2 regions of the Virgibacillus salarius genome follow, and region 1 is predicted to be linked to the other one. Evidence: a T-box and tRNA genes for the amino acid it is inferred to sense, from the RefSeq annotation. Region 1 holds a T-box; the other holds one or more tRNA genes.
What was found. The T-box of region 1 lies ahead of ABDZ84_RS20690 (valine--tRNA ligase). A T-box ahead of a tRNA ligase gene usually reads a tRNA of that ligase, here a tRNA-Val.

Region 1 (3,414 bases):
CTAAGTCCTCAGGTGCTTCCTTCCCAACATAGATTTCATTTGTTTCCTTATGATACCAAGCAGGAATCCGATGCCCCCACCAAAGCTGGCGAGAAATACACCAATCACGTATATTTTCCATCCAATTAAGATACGTCCGTTCAAATCGCTTTGGAACGAAATTCACTTTATCCTCTTGTTGCTGTAAATCAATAGCAGCATCTGCTAATGGCTGCATATTAACAAACCATTGAGTGGATAAATACGGCTCTACCACTGCACCGCTTCGTTCAGAATGCCCAACTTGATGCGTATGATCTTCAATTTCAAAAAGAATACCCTGGTCTTGAAGGTCTTTAACAATCTGCCTTCTGCACTCAAATCGATCTAAACCTTCATAACTTCCCGCATTTTCATTCATAGTGCCATCTTCATTCATAACTAATACACGCTCTAGGTTATGTCGATTACCAATTTCAAAATCGTTTGGATCATGTGCAGGAGTTATTTTGACGGCACCGGAACCAAACTCCATATCTACATATTCATCTGCAACAATCTCTATTTCCCTGCCAACAATTGGTAGGGTCACTTTTTTCCCAATTAAATGAACGTAGCGCTCATCGTTTGGATGAACAGCAACGGCCGTGTCTCCTAACATCGTCTCCGGACGTGTAGTGGCAATCTCAATGGTTTCTTCACTGTCTTTTATTGGGTAACGCATATGGTAAAACTTACCATTAATTTCTTCATAAATAACTTCAATATCGGAAAGAGCAGTTTTGGTTTGTGGATCCCAATTAATAATATACTCTCCACGGTAAATAAGTCCTTTTTCGTATAGCTTTACAAATACCTCTTTTACAGCATCAGATAATCCATCATCAAGCGTAAACCGCTCGCGCGAATAGTCTAAGCCCAGTCCTAATTTCTCCCATTGGGAACGAATGAAATCGGCATATTCTCCTTTCCATTCCCAAGCTTTTGCTAAAAATTTTTCTCTACCTAGTTCATAGCGATTTGTTCCTTGTTCTTTCAATTTGGCTTCTACTTTAGCCTGTGTTGCAATACCTGCATGATCCATACCGGGTAGCCACAGGACATCATACCCTTGCATTCGTTTCATACGTGAAATCGTATCCTGCATAGTTGTATCCCATGCATGGCCTAGATGCAATCTTCCGGTTACATTTGGTGGTGGAATAACAATTGAATATGGCTCTTTTTCCGGATCATTGGTTGCTTCAAAATACTTTCCTTCCAACCAAAATTGATACCTACCCTGTTCTACTTCCTTGGGATTATATTTTGCCGAGAGGGAAGTTTTTGTTTCCTTTTCACTCATCATAACGCCTCCTATAACTGTTTGCTACGACAAAAAGCCCTTTTCATCCTACTTAAAGGACGAAAAGGGCATACTTTCCGTGGTACCACCTTTGTTTACACGCTCCATTGGAGCTGTGCACACTTCATTCATTGATAACGGTAACTAAACGGTTACCGGCTTCTTCTACTTATGCTTTTTAGCATGTGTTCAAAGAAGCTGCATCACGGGCGACCTTCCAACATAATCTTACCAAGGAAATTTTCAGCCACTGATTTCCCTCTCTTCTTTGGCAATTATCTTGTACTCTTCCCATTCAGCGCATTTTCAAGTAATAGCTTTATTTTATATAGTATAAGTCATTTCGTCAACTATTTTTACCAGTTTTGCACAAATACATGATATCTATACATAGTATATAGAACAATCACAAAAAAACTTAGCGTTTCGAAAGCGAGGTGAAAACGGTGGCACGATATTACCGTTATCGACTCCCTCCATGGGCTAGAACCTGTATTATTGTTATCGAAAGAGTTACCTTGCCAATATTAATTTTCCAATTAATACGTACATTGTTCTTCCCTACAACCTTTGATGTATTTTTATTAGGCTTAATCGTAGGTATATTTATCGCCTTTTATTTGGAATGGATTTAGCTTTCTAAATCGTCCAAATCAAGGGTATCGTATTCTTTTTCCACATATGCTGACAAGCGTAGACCAAATAGTATTCTTCTAAATATGTGTTGTAATGGTATAATTTGATCAATCATTGTTTTTGATGATTGATCATGCTCTTCTACTAACTGTATATATGGAGCAGGGTCGAGAACCTGTATAATTAACATATATAGTTCTTTATTCGTTAGTTTATTTTCATTCATATAGCTATCAAATTCATCTAAGAAAAGGTCAACAGGAGCATCATAATGCACCGTTTCAGATTTATAGAATTGGGATAAATCGAATGGGGCATATTCGTATCGCGCCTTATCCCAATTTATAAGATACATCTGCTCCGGTGATACGATAACATGTGAGGAATTCAAATTACCATGACACAAGCTATAATTCCACTGTTCTTGCTGCTCCTGCTCATTTATCAACTGGTCAATTCTTCGATTGGATTCTTGTAAACTAAAATCGATGTCACGAAAATGTGTACAAACGAGAAGTTCAAAGGGAGACATATAGTGTTTAGCTTCAAATTGTTCCACAAAAAACAACAATTTCTTTTGAAGTGCTTCACATTGCTTCTGATACCCCCGAAAGTTCTGTACGAATGAATCTGTGTCTACAGTTCGAGTTCTCTTTGTCTTCACATGTATATGACCAAGATGACGATAAAAGTTTCCTATCGTATATTTATCAAAAGATGAAAGGGCATTCCCTCTCCAAGGAGATAAATAATAAACCGTTCCTTCATAGATTTCATAAATATTCCCTTCTCTTGTTAAAAAAACAGGAAGAATCGTATGAAGGTTTTGCGTATATGCCTCCTGATATACGTTCTCCCACATAGCCATATCATCAGGTGAAAGCTGACTTTGCTTTAACGCAAACTGTTGCTGGCCATCTTGTACCTTATATAATTTTTCAGTTTCATTTTCTATGTAAAAAGGTTGCACCGAATAGGCATGTAGCACAGCCTTTAAGTCATCCACTTTTTCGTTCACCACCTAATACTGGAAAACCCCTTGACTTAATCGCAAGGGGCAGCATTTATTTTTTCTTATATGGAATATATAATAACTGACCTTCTGTCACATCATAGTCATCATCTAACTGGTTTTGTTTTATTAATTGTAACGCCGAAATTTGATAACGTTCTGCAATAGAATCTATCGTATCCTTCTCTTGAACAATACAGAGTCTCATACGAGCAAATTGATCCACATCAGATTCCCTAAACATATCAGATAAGTAGCCAACATCTTGTACTTGATCTGTTGTATCACGATTATCAGAGCTTTCATGAATTTCGGGAGTGTGCGATGATTCCAGCCAATCATCTGATGTATCATCCACTTCCACCTCTTCATCATGGGAGGAGGATTCTTCAGGTGAGTCAGTTCCAAAGAATTCTGCTAATGATTTTGATTCTTTATATTT
Region 2 (3,414 bases), on a different contig from region 1:
ATAATATTCGCTCCCATTGCATCACATGTATTAATATATAAATGCAATATAAGCATTTGCTGATAAGCTGAGTTGGATTCTTCATTTAGTATGCGTACTTCAAGGTCTTCTGCACCACCGCCTCTTGCCACAATACTTGGGTAAGCAGCATTAGCATTTTCAATTAGTACATCTTTCTTTGCTACCAATTTATCTTTAGCTTGTTGCAAATCTGGGCATCCAACAACCTGAATTTGTCCGATCATGACTCTATCTGTTGCTTCAGTTGTAAAACCTCCTGCTTCTCTCACTACTTTCCCAATATGGCTAGCAGAAGCAACAACAGAAGGTTCTTCAATCGCCATTGGTACTACATATTCTTTCCCATTAATTAAGAAATTCAATCCTAATCCTAACGGAAGGGGAAAAGTACCAATTACGTTTTCAATCATCTTATCAGCTGTATCAGGGGATAACGCTTCCTTCTCAGCTAAGGTATTTATATCTTGATCTGTCAACCCATGCATGTCTCTCAGCAAATCTCTGCGTTCTTCCACCGACTTCTTATAAAAACCAGGAATTCTGGAGGTCTCCATTGCCTATCATCCTTTTAATTGTTGTATATAGAAATTCGTACGGAATAAATTATTATCAGGCATTATCTATAGTAAAATTATATCACGATTGTACCATTTTTCATTAGAAAATGTTGTCTCCCTTTAAGGACATTCACTCAAGAAAACATGATATCATAATACCATGCTATGTATAAAAAAATAACTGTTACTATTATGTAAAAAATCACTCTAAAATGCAAATAAACAAGGCTGCTACATTCCATAACGACCTTGTTTATCCCACCTTTTATATGACGTTTCTATACTATTAATATAAATGAGCCATGGAGGATTCGAACCTCCGACCCTCTGATTAAAAGTCAGATGCTCTACCGACTGAGCTAATGGCTCGTGTTGAAAATAATAATTTATACGTTAAGCTTTAGCTTGACAAAAAATGGTGCTCGTCGTGTTGAATGACAACTCGCTGATGCCACACTCCTCGCAGGCCTGCATCTAGTAGTTAATTCGCTGATGCTTGCGGCCAGCTAATGGCTCGTGTTGAAAAATTCATTCATCAAAAAAATAGGGCTCTTCCCAAAAAAAGACCCATAAATAAAAAAATGGCTGGGCTACCAGGATTCGAACCTGGGGTACACGGGATCAAAACCCGATGCCTTACCGCTTGGCTATAGCCCAACAATAAAAATGGTGGAGGGGGGCAGATTCGAACTGCCGAACCCTGAGGGAGCGGATTTACAGTCCGCCGCGTTTAGCCACTTCGCTACCCCTCCATATTGTTAACTATATATTATAATTTATTCATGGTTTGTAAAAAATGGTGCCGGCCAGAGGACTTGAACCCCCAACCTACTGATTACAAGTCAGTTGCTCTACCAGTTGAGCTAGGCCGGCTTTATGGTGGAGGATGCAGGGCTCGAACCTGCGACCCCTTGCTTGTAAGGCAAGTGCTCTCCCAGCTGAGCTAATCCTCCAAAACCACTCGTATATTAAAATAATATTGGTGACCCGTACGGGATTCGAACCCGTGTTACCGCCGTGAAAGGGCGGTGTCTTAACCACTTGACCAACGGGCCAAACATTTATTTGGCATATGTTACAACGAATTTTGTTAAACTCTGTCGTAAACCAACGAATTTTATTATACCCAGATATGAATGGTTTGTAAAGGGGGAATTTAATTTTTTTTATTTTTTCGTTTCAACCCCTACAAGATCAAAGGTTTGATGCAATTTATTACGAAGTGTCCTATGATACAATAGATAAGACTTTCTTTCAATTTATGGGATAGGTTATAATGTACAAAAGAATTATTATGGAGGTACTTTGATGACGAATTTATTAGAAGGAAAAAACATTGTTATCATGGGTGTTGCAAGTGAACGAAGCATCGCATGGGGAATAACATCATCCTTACATAAAGCAGGAGCAAATCTAATATTTACATATAGACAAGATCGTTCTTACAAGAAATTGACAAAGCTTCTTGATAAGCATGATATTACAGCTAAGTTGATTGTATCCTGTGATGTAGCTAATGACGAGAGTATTACTGAAGCTTTTTCTACCATAAAAGAAAAGATTGGAACCATTCATGGAATCGTTCATTCAGTAGCCTTTGCTAACAGAGAGGAATTACAAGGTGAGTATGCAGACACATCACGAGATGGCTTTTTACTAGCTCAGGAAATTAGTGCTTATTCCTTAGTAGCTGTAACAAAAGCCGCAAAGGACCTAATGACAGAGGGTGGAAGTATTGTTACACAAACTTATCTTGGTGCAGAAAGGGTTATTCCAAACTATAATGTTATGGGTGTTGCCAAGGCCTCTCTAGAAGCAAGCGTGCGATATTTAGCTGAAGATATGGGTAAATATGGTGTTCGAGTTAATGCAGTATCTGCCGGACCAATTCGTACACTATCAGCCAAAGGAGTGTCTGGTTTCAACGAAAAATTAGGGATGATCGAAGAAAAAGCTCCTCTTCGAAAAAATGTGGATCAGGATCAAGTTGGAGATGCTACACTATTCTTTATGAGTGAACTTTCCCGAGGTATTACCGGAGAAGTTCTTCATGTTGATTCTGGATACCATATTATTGGCGGTTAGTAGTGGGACGTGCATTCGTGTACGTCCTTTGTTTATGTCAAAAGAAAAATTATTAACAATCACCCTATAGACATGGTCATTTACCTTCTAAACGAACACCGATGGCTAGGCTACTATATCAAACTTATTCCTACCTGTTAGCTTGAATTACTTCTATAGCCACCCTATCACGTTCCATACTTTCGTTAATTCATCATAACGCTATGTCATTTGTATTCTTTCTCGCAAGCTTCTCATAATTTTAGTTGTAAGCAATATAGGCATTTGTCACACTTTCCATACCTTTTCATAAGATATGATGTGAATAACTTTAAATATATGGAGTTGAGAAAAGCTTATGGTAACTTCTTACATGGATTACACGAAGCCTGATGTGGAATATTTCTCGGATTTAAATACGAATCGATTATTTACAAGGAATTCCGAGAATTATATTAACCGGTTAGGAAGAGATGTATTAAATACATTAAGTAATGTATCGATACTTGATATCTATTTAAGCAAGGGTCATGTTGTTGAGCCACATTATCATCAAAACGCAGCAGAATTGGTGTATTGTATTAGTGGTTCAGCTGTCGTTTCCTTTATGAACCCTTTCAATAACGAAGTTAAAAATATACCAATCACACCAGGCCAAGTTGCAAATATACCTCAGGGATGGTGGCATTGGGAAGAAGCGTCAGAGAACAACACACATTTACTAGCCATTTTTGACGCGCCATATCCTGAATATATCTTAGGGTCAGATATC

Region 2: it encodes a tRNA-Val, which carries the amino acid that the T-box ahead of ABDZ84_RS20690 (valine--tRNA ligase) is inferred to sense. The anticodon was not compared.

Annotation. Positions count from the first base shown of each region.
Region 1 covers NZ_BAAACY010000171.1:962-4,375, reverse strand. The annotation lists gene ABDZ84_RS20690 (valine--tRNA ligase) at 1-1,324, opposite strand, end outside; T-box leader at 1,377-1,632, opposite strand; gene ABDZ84_RS20685 (hypothetical protein) at 1,771-1,959, shown strand; gene ABDZ84_RS20680 (protein kinase family protein) at 1,956-2,966, opposite strand; gene spoVID (stage VI sporulation protein D) at 3,025-3,414, opposite strand, start outside.
Region 2 covers NZ_BAAACY010000036.1:12,138-15,551, reverse strand. The annotation lists gene ABDZ84_RS05775 (hydroxymethylglutaryl-CoA reductase, degradative) at 1-575, opposite strand, end outside; tRNA gene ABDZ84_RS05770 (tRNA-Lys) at 875-947, opposite strand; tRNA gene ABDZ84_RS05765 (tRNA-Gln) at 1,161-1,235, opposite strand; tRNA gene ABDZ84_RS05760 (tRNA-Tyr) at 1,246-1,330, opposite strand; tRNA gene ABDZ84_RS05755 (tRNA-Thr) at 1,376-1,451, opposite strand; tRNA gene ABDZ84_RS05750 (tRNA-Val) at 1,456-1,531, opposite strand; tRNA gene ABDZ84_RS05745 (tRNA-Glu) at 1,559-1,633, opposite strand; gene fabI (enoyl-ACP reductase FabI) at 1,887-2,663, shown strand; gene ABDZ84_RS05735 (cupin domain-containing protein) at 3,001-3,414, shown strand, end outside.